One region of the Arsenophonus apicola genome, then DNA from elsewhere that is predicted to be linked to it. Evidence: predicted binding sites of a transcription regulator. Region 1 holds the regulator's gene; each other region holds the start of a gene.
The links. Region 1 encodes Fur, which represses iron uptake genes when iron is present. Its sites were predicted from a motif close to ATAATAATGAGAACNACTATCAA; they were not measured.
Positions count from the first base shown of each region.

Region 1 (4,765 bases):
AACAGTTGGTATTTAATCGCACGGTAGGGTTAAGAGATAGTTGGGCAAAAATAGCCAGCTAAGAAATTATATCATTGATAGTCACTATAAAAAGCGTGGTTGATAACCACGCTTTTTTTATTAAAAAGAAGAGAGAGGGTTTATTTGGGTAGTATATTTTTTAAATAGAAAAATATGGCTTTAAGTCATAGATTTCTAGTTGGTTAAAACAAGATAATCACTCTTTGGCAAATATAATTATTAAACTGACCCATTGGCCATTAATAAGGATGTTATGCCATGCCAAACTTTATCAATTCAAGCTATTTAATAAAAAATGTGTTTTTGCCTAAAGAGTCGCAGCTAATATCTCCTAAGGACAATATGCTCTCTTCATTAAAGACTATCCATAATAGTAATGTGGAAATATTACAACAAAAAACGTCGTTAAATAAGTTGCATACTTGTCAAAAATTAAGTCTCCTGTTAAATAAAGCCAGCATCAAGCAACATTATCATGATGCGTTATTAGCTGATTTTGTGTACAACCGTAACCTTGCCACATTAGAAGCCACCCAGTGGGGGATCGATCGTGAATTGGCCAGCTTCCTATCTAAAAAGAGCAATATAAAACTGTATCCGCAGCATGGTTTATTAAATGATAGTAAAACCGGATTAGTCGCTTATATTTTTCACAATAAAGTTAGGCAGGAAATTCGCTTAGTTTTTGGTGGTACCACCAGTGGTGAAGCGGTAAGTGGTGGAGCGCCGCGTTATATGAAGAATCCGAGAACTTTTATTAATCAATGCAATGCGAATATTAATAATGTGTTTGGTGACATTCCTGCTTGTTATAAGCAAGCTAGCCAGCTACTGCATCATTTGCAACTACTTATGCAACATGAGAAATGGCAAAAATATAGTCTTTCAACCAGCGGTCATTCATTAGGCGGAGGCTTAGCCGCTTATTCTGCGCTGAAAGTATCTACTACAGAAAAGGCTATTCGAGCAGAATGTTTTAGCAGCGCTCAACTTGGCTTAGGTTTACAGAACGACTTGTTAGCGCAATATAGCAATTTAGCCAACTTAAAAAAAGTTAAGGCTAATATTAATCACTACTATATCGATGGTGATATTATTCCAAAGTTAGATAAATTTTTTGCGGTTGATCATATTGGTAGCGTTAAAATTATTCCGCAGATAGCGGAGAAAAAAGATAGCGCCTTAGCCGCACATAGCAGATATGTAAATCATATTCGTACTTTGTATCAGCAAGCAGTTTGAGAACATAGCTGCTAGCGTTTTTTAACCCTATTTTTATCAGTGTTAAAATATTTCTTTGATGTAATGAATACATTTTCAAGCTGTGTGCGCAGGATTGTAAAAGAGAAATAAACGTTATTGACGCTTCCATTGATAATCAAAATGGAAGCGACGATTAATATTAATCCTCGGGAATATTGCTAATTTGTTGTTCAACAGATTTTTGTAGTTGAATTAAAGCAGGTAGCAAAATAGCAATAGCTGACAATCCATGACCTAATTGACATAGGCTAGCCATAGAGAACTTTGATACTTTATTATCTGCCAAAGAAAGCAAGGTTTTCGCCAGAAAATGTAAATTATGGCATAATCCAGCGCAACACTCTTTGCTGCTATTTGCTAACTGTAGGATATCATCGGTACTCAAATGTGAGATATCTAGCTTGCGAAGCACATTAGCTAATTCGGAAAAAAGAATATTGCTATCAGACAGCATTGTGCACCCCCAATGATTGACGACAGATAAGTAATAATGGAAACGTGGTCAATATCGCGTGGGCTTGCACTTTTTCTCTCACCAATATGAAAATCAAGCGTAATAACTAGCTTTTCGAGCCTATCTTATGGGTATGATAGTGAAGGAAAGTATTGCGCTTTAGATATGTGTTTATAATACTATTGCTACTAGCCATAGCATTACTCCTGTTAATGTTGTGGTCAGAGGCTCGTAGGTGTTGCTAGCACCTGCGGGCTTCGTTGTTTTATCTGATTAATAACAAAAACAGTGATAGGCAGGGTTATTTTTCTTCTTTACTATTGCGGGCAGGGTGCCCCAAGTCGTTTTCATCACAATGGTCTTTTTTTGAGCAATGTCCATAGAGATAGAGACTGTGATTAGAGAGTTTAATACCATGACGTTCGGCGATGTTTTTTTGTCTTGTTTCAATCGATTCATCACTAAATTCAATAACTTTACCACAATCTAAACAAATTAAGTGATCGTGGTGATATTGTTGTGTCAGTTCAAAAACTGATTTACCGCCTTCAAAGTTATGGCGAGTAACAATACCCGCTTCATCAAATTGGTTTAGAACACGATAAACCGTTGCGAGGCCAATCTCTTCCCCCATATCAATGAGTTTTTTATAGAGATCTTCCGCACTGACGTGATGGCACTCTGGCTCTTGTAATACCTCTAAAATTTTCAAACGTGGAAGCGTTACTTTAAGCCCTGCATTCTTCAATGCTTTATTGTTGTCGGTCATGCGGATCCTACCTTGTTGCATTAGTAGTGAATTCAATAATATCAAAACATTGTTAACAGTAGCATACTGTTTCTTTCAAACTAATTTTACAATTATATATGTCTTAATATCATTACACAATTTGCAGGAATTATCATGTACAAAAAAATGACATTTATCTATCAATGATGGCTTGCAATTCAAGCTCGTCGATTATTTGATTTACCCAACACTCCACGCGTTGATCGGTTAGTTCCGGTTGCCGGTCTTCATCAATGGCAAGACCAATAAAGTTATTGTCATCAGCAAGTCCTTTTGATGCTTCAAAGTGGTAACCTTCAGTTGGCCAGTGGCCAATAATGCTAGCCCCTTTAGGTTCAATAATCTCTTTTACGGTACCCATAGCATCACAAAAATATTCGGCATAATCTTCTTGATCGCCACAACCAAAAATAGCGACCAGCTTACCGTCAAAATCAATTTCTTCCAATGTCGGAAAGAAATCGTCCCAGTCACACTGTGCTTCACCATAATACCAGGTAGGAATACCGAATAGTAAAATATCAAATGCTTCAATATCCTCTTTACTGCTTTTAGCAATATCATGAATTTCAGCAATATCAGTGCCGCCAAGCTTTTCTTGGATCATTTTGGCAATATTTTCTGTATTGCCAGTATCACTGCCGAAGAAGATACCTATGATTGCCATAAAGTAAATAAACCTCTTAATTTTAATTTGCGTTGTTTAGTTATCTTATTGTTACTAATAGTAGTAATAGGAAAGATAATAACAGTTGATTAATAAATAATTAAATGACCATTATTTTGACGAAAATAACTGCATAATTCTGTCAATTTTGTGTGTTTTAGACAAAATAAACCAATAAAACTGCAATTCATTGCTTTTTCTTTGCTAATTGTGTCAGTAATATTTGTTCTATTAGTTCACTACGGCTTATTTTCTGTTCTTGCGCTAGCATATTTAATGTTGCAACAGCACGCTCATTGATTTTTAATTCGACACGACGTAAGCCTTTGCTCTTATCACGTTTTAATTGATTTCGTTTATTGATTTTTAATTGTTCATGTCGAGATAAGGGATTGGTTTTCGGACGCCCTGGTCTAAGTTCATCGGCGAATAGATCCCGGGTTGTGCGATCAGTCTGCTCTTTTGCCATAATTTAAATGTTGATGGAAATTTGCTAGTTACTTAAAACAATCATACCCTAGCATGATAACTATCGCTACTATCAGATAAAATATATCCTATTGATAAAGCAATCTATTAGTGAGCAAGTTAAATTAGACATAGCCAGTAAAACAGATACATGTGAGCTTACTGGCGACTCATGTCATGTTTAAGCGTTTATTTTTGCCTTTGATCCTATTTGCTGATACCAGAGTTGAGCATAAAACCCATTTAACCTAAGTAGATTATCATGGCTATCGCATTCAACGACTTGTCCTTCATTTATCACACAAATTTTGTCAGCATAACGGATGGTATTAAGCCGATGGGCAATACTAATTACGGTTCGACCAGCAGACAGATAATGCATATTTTTCATGATAGCGGCTTCTGAGTCATAATCTAGCGCAGAAGTGGCCTCATCAAGAATTAAAATGCGTGGTTGTGTTAACAGGGCACGGGCAAGCGCTATACGTTGCCGTTGGCCACCTGATAAATTCATCCCCCTTTCTGCTAACTGGCTATTGAAACCGTGCGGAAGTTGTTGAATAAAATCCAGTGCGCCTGCCATTTGCGCGGCCTGGGTCACGGCTTCGTCAGAAGCTGCCGGCTGGCTTAAGCGGATATTGTCTGCTATGGAGCCAGCAAACAAAACACTTTCTTGCAGTACTACGCTCATATTAAGACGTAAAGCCATGGGATCGGCGACAGCCAGATCCATACCATCAATCGTAATTTGACCCTGCTGGGGAATATAAAGTCGTTGTAATAGTTTCGTTAAGGTACTTTTTCCTGATCCTGAAGGGCCCGTGATACCAATAAATTGTCCGGCTTTAATTGACAAGGATAGATTCTGCAATACTTCTGGCATGTCGTTAGCATAACGAAATCTGATATGATTAAATTCAATATTACCCTCAATAGATGCGGTATTAGTTAACCCTTTTTGGCCAAATTCGGTAGGTTCATCAAGAATATCACCAACACGTTTAAGGGCGATAAGGGTATGTTGGAAATCTTGCCATACCTGCGCCAGCCGAAGAATCGGTTGGGTAACATGGGCACTAAGCATATTAAAAGCAATTAATTC
Region 1 is NZ_CP084222.1:2,260,043-2,264,807, reverse strand. It holds gene glnS (glutamine--tRNA ligase) at 1-62, shown strand, start outside; gene LDL57_RS10745 (Tle-like phospholipase domain-containing protein) at 280-1,263, shown strand; gene LDL57_RS10740 (hypothetical protein) at 1,424-1,738, opposite strand; gene fur (ferric iron uptake transcriptional regulator) at 2,040-2,507, opposite strand; gene fldA (flavodoxin FldA) at 2,662-3,195, opposite strand; gene ybfE (LexA regulated protein) at 3,383-3,664, opposite strand; gene LDL57_RS10720 (type I secretion system permease/ATPase) at 3,845-4,765, opposite strand, start outside.

Region 2 (4,765 bases), 1.1 Mb from region 1:
CCAATGGCAATCGTCACCAATAAACCAACACCATTTATTGCCCCTTTATTAAAAAAATTAGCAATTAATTCTTATTTTTCTTTAATATTAGGGGGAAATGACGTAAAAGAGAAAAAACCCCATCCGGCTCCACTATATCTTACAATGGGAAAATTTGGCCTACATAAAAATCAATTATTATTTGTCGGCGATTCTCATAACGATATCTTAGCTGCTAAAGCGGCTGGCTGTCCTTGTGCGGGTTTAACTTATGGATATAACTATGGTGAATCTATCGCATTAAGTAAACCAGATTATGTATTAGATAATTTTGCCGATCTACTTCCTGCGTTAGGACTACCACCTTTGAAAATTCTGGAATCGTAATATGAATACACCCCCAATAAAATCAACTAATACTCTCAAAAAACCTATTGTATTCAGTGGGGCTCAACCGTCTGGGGAATTAACCATCGGCAACTATATTGGCGCATTACGTCAATGGGTTCACATGCAAGATAAATATGACTGTATTTATTGTATTGTTGATCAACATGCCATTACAGTCCGTCAAGATCCCAAAGAGTTAAGAAAGCGTACGCTTGATACATTAGCCTTATATCTAGCTTGCGGTATCGATGTTAAAAAAAGTATTATTTTTGTTCAATCCCATGTTCCTCAACATGCTCAACTTAGCTGGGCCCTTAACTGTTACACCTATTTTGGTGAATTAAGCCGCATGACACAATTTAAAGACAAATCAACCCGTCATGCTGAAAATATTAATGCTGGATTATTTGATTATCCAGTATTAATGGCTGCAGATATTTTACTTTACCAGACAAACCAAGTCCCGGTTGGTATTGATCAAAAACAACATTTAGAATTAAGCCGTGATATCGCTCAACGTTTTAATTCGCTCTATGGTGAAATATTTACTATACCCGATCCCTTTATTCCGGAAAAAGGCGCGCGGGTTATGTCTCTACAAGAACCGCAAAAAAAGATGTCAAAATCAGACGATAATCGCAATAATGTTATAACCTTATTAGAAAATCCTAAATCAGCAGCTAAAAAGATAAAACGTGCTGTCACTGACTCTGACGAGCCACCACAAATTTACTATGATTTAGAAAATAAACCGGGTATTTCTAATCTAATAGATATCCTTTCTGGCATAACAGCTATATCTACCTCGGAGATAGAAAAACAATTTGCTGGAAAAATGTATGGCGATCTTAAAAACACTGTTGCTGAAGCTGTTTCTGATATGTTAATAAATATCCAAAGTCGTTTTGATGAATTTCGTAATAACGAAAAATTATTAAATGATATTATGTCTGAAGGTGCTAGCAAAGCAGAGGCTCGCGCTCAAATAACGCTTAGTAAAGTTTATGATGCTATTGGTTTTATTAATCCTATAAAAAATTAACTCTCTTCTCCCCGTAAAATACGTGGGAGATTGACACTAAGAATAAATTATTTATAAAAATTAATAACAATGAAAAGTAAAATAAGAGCAAATCTTTATTTTATTAATATATTTATCAAACAAGGAAACAATATTTAGTAAAAGAAATTATTTTTTTCAACTGATTATATAAACAATTAACAGTGTTTTGTAATTTTTATTGTTATATTTTTAATTGTTATCCCAAAAATATTAGTAGGCCAGTAAGTAATCTGGCACCACTAACATTGAAAAGAAACAAACAGGTATCGTCAATGTTATTTTACTTTTTGCGCAAAACGTTTCGCAGCTTCATCCCAGTTAACAACCGACCAAAAAGCTTTAATATATTCAGGACGACGATTTTCATATTTAAGGTAATAAGCATGTTCCCAAACATCAAGCCCTAAAATAGGATAACCAGAAACACCGGAAATAGACTCACCCATTAACGGATTATCTTGATTAGCTGTCGAAACAACCGCCAGTTTTCCATCCGATTTCAAGACTAACCACGCCCAACCAGAACCGAAACGAGTTGCAGCCGCTTTTTCAAAGATTTCTTTAAAATTTTCTACACTATCAAAATCACGTTCAATTGCCGATTTCAGCTCACCTTTTAGTTCAGTACCAATTTTTAATCCAATCCAAAACATACTATGATTGGCATGCCCGCCTGCATTATTGCGTAAAAAGGTACGCTTATCAGATGGCACTTTATCTAAATTTTGAATTAAATCATATATATCAAGTTTGGCAAGCTCAGGAAAATCTTTTAAAGCATCATTGGTATTGTTGACATATGTTTGGTGATGTTTGGTATGATGGATCCTCATTGTCCTTTCATCAAAATGTGGCTCTAGTGCCCCATATTCATAAGGTAGGGAAGGTAATGTATAGCTCATTTTCATTAACTCCTGTTACTGAAATATAAAATAAATGTTTTAATCAATACTTATTTTACAAGGATTACCATCATATTGAAAACAATTATAAACAATACATTTTTTAAGGTTTTTTATTATCTATAAAAAACAACTCATTAATTACATCAAAATAAAAATTACAATAAAAAACATCAATTAAATGAATTTAAACATAATAATTAATTAACAAACAATTAAAATAAAATGAAGCAGCAACATTTACGTGATCACTAACACAAAAAAAAAACAAATTCTTACACATAGGGTTAGTTAATCGCTATTTAGCATATGATTAACCCAAATGAGGAGAAGAAAAATATGATATCAACATTCAAGTACCCCATTCCTACTGAAATTGCCGCACGTACCTTAATTAATAAAAAACAGTATTTACAAGATTATCAATTATCACTTGAAGATCCTGACGCATTTTGGCGAGAAAAAGGTCAAATCGTTGATTGGATAAAACCTTATACCAAAGTAAAAAACACTTCATTTGACCCGGGTCACATTAACATCCAATGGTTTGAAGACGGCACTTTAAATTTAAGTACTAACTGCCTAGATCGCCATTTACAATTACGTGGTGATCAAACTGCAATCATTTGGGAAGGCGATGACCCATCACAATTTTATCATATAACCTACCGCCAACTTCATCATGATGTCTGTCTATTTGCCAATGCGTTAAAAAAACTAGGCATCAAAAAAGGCGATGTTGTTGCCATTTATATGCCGATGATACCTGAATCCGCTATCGCCATGTTAGCATGCACACGCATTGGCGCTATTCACTCTGTTATCTTTGCTGGATTTTCACCAGAAGCTATTGCAGGACGCATTACTGACAGTAAAGCTAAACTTATTATTACCGCAGATGAAGGGTTAAGAGCAAATCGTACTATACCGCTGAAAAAAAATGTTGATGAAGCGTTAAAAAACCCGACTGTCAAAACAATTAATAATGTTATTGTTTTTAAGCGAACCGGTAATCAAATCGACTGGCAACAAAAACGTGATCACTGGTGGCATGAAATTATTAAAGGGCTTAACGCTGATTGTCCTGCTGAAGAAATGAATGCAGAAGATCCTTTATTTATTCTTTATACCTCAGGTTCAACAGGTAAACCAAAAGGCATTTTACACACCACTGGAGGCTATTTAGTTTATATTTCTCTTACTTTCAAATACGCCTTTGACTATCAGGCAAAAGAAACTTATTGGTGTACTGCTGATATAGGTTGGATAACAGGTCATAGTTACTTAATTTATGGCCCTCTATCCAATGGCGCCACTACGTTAATGTTTGAAGGAGTACCTAACTATCCAAGTATAAACCGTATGAGCCAAGTAATTGATAAACATAAAGTAAATATTTTATATACTGCACCAACGGCAATACGTGCTTTGATGGCCGAAGGTGATAAAGCTATTGAAGGTACCCAGCGTAATTCTTTAAAAATTTTAGGCTATGTCGGTGAACCTATTAACCCAGAAGCTTGGGAATGGTACTACAAAAAAATAGGTAATAGCCATTGCCCTATTATTGATACATGGTGGCAAACTGAAACCGGCGGTTTTATGCTTTTACCTTTACCGGGAGCTACTGAACTTAAACCAGGATCTGCCACATTACCTTTTTTTGGTATTAAGCCCGAGCTTATTGATAACTTGGGTAATTTACTTGAAGGTATTGCTGAAGGCAATCTTGTCATCATGGATTCGTGGCCAGGGCAAGCTAGAACAATTTATGGTGACCATGAACGCTTTGAACAAACCTATTTTTCACTATTTAAAGGTATGTATTTCAGTGGGGACGGTGCTCGCCGCGATGAAGACGGTTATTATTGGATAACCGGTCGTGTTGACGACGTTTTAAATATTTCGGGCCATCGTTTAGGTACAGCCGAAATCGAATCCGCACTTGTAGCCTTCCCTAAAATTGCTGAGGCTGCCGTCGTTGGTGTTCCACATAATATTAAAGGACAAGCAATTTACGCCTACATTACATTAAATCATGGAGAAAAACCTTCAACAGAACTTTATAATGACGTACGCAATTGGGTGCGTAAAGAAATTGGTCCAATAGCCACACCAGATATTCTTCATTGGACTGATGCTTTACCAAAAACTCGCTCAGGTAAAATTATGCGACGTATTCTAAGAAAGATTGCCACTGGTGATATAAACAATTTAGGAGATACATCAACCTTAGCCGATCCTAGTGTTGTTGAAAAATTACTAGAAGAAAAGGATTCAATCAATATTTCTAGTTAGATTAGTCAATTACCAATAATAAACTCTAAAAATATTAACAAAGATGGTCGATAAAATAGATATAATTCAACTATAAAATATATTATTCATTAACATAGATTTATTATTTATATAGAAAAGCCACCTTTATAGG
Region 2 is NZ_CP084222.1:35,885-40,649, reverse strand. It holds gene LDL57_RS00170 (phosphoglycolate phosphatase) at 1-366, shown strand, start outside; gene trpS (tryptophan--tRNA ligase) at 368-1,411, shown strand; gene sodA (superoxide dismutase [Mn]) at 1,708-2,334, opposite strand; gene acs (acetate--CoA ligase) at 2,674-4,632, shown strand.
Region 2: a site for Fur is predicted at 2,404-2,426, ahead of sodA (superoxide dismutase [Mn]). Genes of this name have one in related genera too.

Region 3 (4,765 bases), 1.2 Mb from region 1:
TACGGGAAAAAGCAGAAGAAGAAGCGATCCATGTTTTCGCACGTAATCTACATGACCTTTTAATGGCAGCGCCTGCCGGTATGCATACCACCATGGGATTAGATCCTGGCTTACGCACGGGCGTTAAAGTTGCTATTGTTGATGGGACAGGCAAACTCATTACTACCGACACGATTTATCCTCATACCGGTCAAGCAACAAAATCTGCAGCAACTATTGCATCCTTATGTGAGAAATATAAAGTTGCCTTGGTGGCCATTGGTAATGGTACTGCTTCGCGTGAAACGGAACGCTTTTTCGCCGCAGTTAAAAAACAGTACCCAAATATTACTGCACAGAAAGTGATCGTTAGTGAATCTGGCGCTTCAGTTTACTCAGCCTCTGAGTTAGCGGCACAAGAATTTCCCACTCTCGATGTCTCTTTACGTGGTGCAGTCTCTATTGCTCGTCGTTTACAAGACCCGTTAGCTGAATTAGTAAAAATTGATCCCAAATCAATTGGTGTTGGCCAATACCAACATGATGTTAACCAAACTTTACTCGCTAAAAAATTAGCAGCGGTAGTCGAAGATTGTGTAAACGCAGTCGGAGTCGATCTAAATACCGCCTCTGTTGCTCTCCTTTCTCATGTTGCAGGGCTAAGTAAAACAATTGCCCAAAATGTTGTTAATTGGCGTAACGAACACGGGCGCTTTAATGACCGCAAACAACTATTACAAGTTACGCGTCTTGGTACAAAAGCTTTTGAGCAGTGCGCGGGGTTTTTACGCATTATGGCAGGGAATAATCCTCTCGATGCCTCAACAGTTCATCCTGAAGCTTATCCAATCGTAGAAAAAATTTTATTAACCACTAAGCAACCCTTAAAAATGATCATGGGTAACACTAGCGTGCTCAATAACCTCAAACCAGAACAGTTTACTACTGATAAATTTGGTATTCCGACGGTAAATGATATTTTAAAGCAATTAGAAAAGCCTGGACGAGACCCGCGACCAGAATTTAAAACAGCCACCTTTGTCGATGGCATTGAAACAATGGAAGATCTCAAAGTAGGTATGATATTAGAAGGTTCGGTGACCAATGTGACCAATTTTGGCGCGTTTGTCGATATTGGCGTTCACCAGGATGGTCTGGTACACATTTCCTCCTTGTCTGATAAATTTATTAAAGATCCGCATTCCATAGTCAAGGCAGGTGATATTATCACCGTTAAAATCATTGATATTGATTTAAACCGTAAACGAATTGCGCTGACCATGCGCCTAGATGAGAAAACAGTAGATACACCACAACATCGTAATAAGCAGCAAACAGGCAGAAATGTCCCCTCAGCCAGTTCAACCAAAACATCCCAACAAAGCAATACACTATTCGGTAATAGTGTTATGGGTGATGCGCTGGCGGCGGCACTTAATAAAAAGCGCTAATAGTCAATATTTATATAGCTAATAGTTTGATCTAGTATCAGGCTATTACCTATTCTGTTATAAAAAATCGTTTTTTTAATAAAAATAATGAATTAACGCTAATTTTGCTGCCAATAGTTCACTCTCAAAGTAACGATTGATCAATATCAATTGCTGTCATTTAAAAAAAGCGCTAAATTAATACGAGTAGCACATAATTATGATTATCATTATTAATGTGATAATGATAATATTTCTTATTAATTTTGCTATTCGTCTGGTACCTATTTACGGTATCTTTATTTTTTGGCTTTATAGTGGAAGTGTCTATGTCAATTCTTCCTAATCATCGATACAAAATTGTCGGATTTTCATCAGAAATAAATCCAGCTTACCGCCAGAAGTTACTTTCTTTAGGCATGTTACCTGGATCTTTTTTTAACGTTATTCGTATAGCGCCGCTTGGTGATCCTATTCAAATCCAAACTCGCCGTATGAACTTGATCGTAAGAAAAAAAGATCTTGCACTATTAAATTTAGACGATGCCGGCAACCAAGTAGTATAAAAATATTTTTATGTTAACTAAATAGCCTATTACTTATTACTCATCTGACCCCAGAACTATGAAATCATTAACTATTGGCCTTATTGGCAACCCTAACGCCGGTAAAACGACACTCTTTAATCAATTAACAGGCGCTCGCCAACGTGTGGGAAATTGGGCTGGTGTCACCGTTGAGCGAAAGGTTGGCCGCTTTGCAACCTCGGAATATGATATTGAATTAGTTGACCTACCTGGCACCTATTCATTAACAACTATTTCAGAACAAACCTCACTCGATGAACAAATTGCTTGTCATTTCATCCTGAGTGGCGAAGCGGATATGCTGATCAATGTTATCGATGCCGCTAACCTCGAACGTAATCTTTATCTAACAATACAACTTATTGAATTAGGTGTACCTTGTCTCGTCGCGCTTAACATGTTGGATATTGCTGAAAACCAAAATATTCACATTAATATTGATGAACTTCAGGCACGCCTAGGTTGCCCTGTTATTCCCTTAGTATCGACTCGCGCAAAAGGTATTAGCAAATTAAAACAAGCGATCGATCAGCATAGCAATAATCTTATTTCAACCCTCATCCACTATCCCGATATTTTGCTCACTGAAGTGGAAAAATTAACTCAAATTATCGACCATAATACATTCAGTCATCAACAGCGCCGTTGGTTAGCACTACAAATATTAGAAGGTGATATCTATAGCCGCGAACGTAGCGCTATTTCCACTGATAGATTAGGTAAAATAAAAGCACATTTGCAATCCCAACAAGCTGAAGAACCTGAACTTATCATTGCTGATGCACGCTATCAAACTATTGCAACCCTTTGCGAAGCGGTCATTAATACTGAAACGGCAAAACCTAATAGCTTAACGCAATTTATTGATAATTTCGTCCTTAATCGCTGGCTTGGGTTGCCTACATTTCTTTTTATCATGTATTTAATGTTTATACTTGCTATCAATATCGGTGGTGCATTACAACCCCTCTTTGAAGGTGGATCAGAAGCCATTTTCATTCATGGAATTCAATGGGTTGGTCATACTTTTAATTTACCACAATGGCTGACTGTTTTCCTTGCCCAAGGGGTTGGGGGCGGTATTAACACGGTATTACCATTAGTTCCCCAAATTGGTTTAATGTATTTATTCCTTTCTATATTGGAAGACTCAGGTTATATGGCACGCACGGCATTTGTCATGGATAGACTGATGCAAGCACTAGGTTTGCCTGGTAAATCTTTTGTTCCTTAGATAGTCGGTTTTGGTTGTAATGTGCCTGCCATTATGGGAGCACGGACATTAGATACTCCACGCGAACGATTAATCACCATTTTGATGGCACCTTTTATGTCTTGTGGCGCAAGATTAGCTATCTTTGCTGTTTTTGCAGCTGCTTTTTTTGGCAAAAATGGAGCAAGTATTGTTTTTTCTCTTTATTTATTAGGTATTGTCATTGCGATCCTAACCGGGTTGTTATTGAAATATACTATTGCACGGGGCGCATCTTCGCCTTTTATCATGGAATTACCGGTCTACCATGTACCACACTTAAAAACATTACTGTTACAAACCTGGCAAAGACTGAAAGGTTTTGTGTTAAGAGCAGGAAAAGTAATTATTATTGCCAGTATGATTATCGGGGCACTTAATAGTTTTTCTTTATCCGGTAAAGTTGTTGATAACATTAACCAATCCGCATTAGCGTCAGTAAGTAAAACCCTTACCCCGCTACTGAAACCTATCGGTATCAACGATGATAATTGGCAAGCAACCGTTGGGCTTATTACAGGCGCGTTAGCTAAAGAAGTTGTTATTGGTACATTGAATACACTGTATACCGCCGAAAATATTACTCAAACACCTTTTGATGCCGAGCAATTTAATTTATTAGATGAATTAGAGGATGCCGTTAATGAAACTTGGGATAGCCTGAAAGAAACATTCAGCTTAAGTGTCTTATCCAATCCTATTGAAGCAAGTAAAGGGGATGGTGAGATGGATAGCAGTACAATGGGCGCTATGGCAGCACGATTCGGATCAACTTTATCAGCCTATAGCTATCTAATCTTTGTTCTACTTTATGTTCCTTGCATTTCTGTATTAGGCGCCATTGCCCGCGAAACAAATCGAAGCTGGATGACGTTTTCAATTCTTTGGGGCTTAAATGTTGCTTATTCGGTCTCTGCCTTGTTCTACCAAATAACAACTTTCTCACAACATCCACAGTATAGCGCCGTGGTTATTGGCTTGCTCGTCGCCTTTAATCTACTGATAATCACATTATTACGCCATTCACGTAAACGCATAACACTTAAACTTAATCATAATGTTCACAAATGTAACCACCGTGAACGTGGCTCATGTCATTAGGAGGAGCTAGATGATCAGTTTATTGCAAGTTAGAGATATGGTTGCACTGTATGGTAGAACGGATGCTTACCAAATTAGTCAGAAATTCTCTGCGTCATTACCTATGATTGAAGCTATGTTAGATAAATTAACCGCCATGGGAAAATTAGAACAAATTGATCAATCATCTTGTTTAACGGGTCATAGTTGTAAACTATGCCCTGAAATAAAAAAGTGTAACCTAAAAAATTTATCAAGTAACTTCTGTCTGATTTACGCAAGTAAGCGCTAATTTTTAATAAATTATCGCTTACTTTATTTAGCTTATATAACTTTTTTAATTCTATTTAACTCCTCTTATTCACTGCTCCAATTGGCAAGAAAAATCCACTAACAATTGAATAAATTGCTTAGGATGAGAAATAAACGGGGCATGG
Region 3 is NZ_CP084222.1:167,697-172,461, reverse strand. It holds gene LDL57_RS00695 (Tex family protein) at 1-1,430, shown strand, start outside; gene feoA (ferrous iron transporter A) at 1,739-1,975, shown strand; partial or broken gene feoB (Fe(2+) transporter permease subunit FeoB) at 2,034-4,349, shown strand; gene LDL57_RS00680 (FeoC-like transcriptional regulator) at 4,360-4,620, shown strand; gene bioH (pimeloyl-ACP methyl ester esterase BioH) at 4,690-4,765, opposite strand, start outside.
Region 3: a site for Fur is predicted at 1,624-1,646, ahead of feoA (ferrous iron transporter A). Genes of this name have one in related genera too.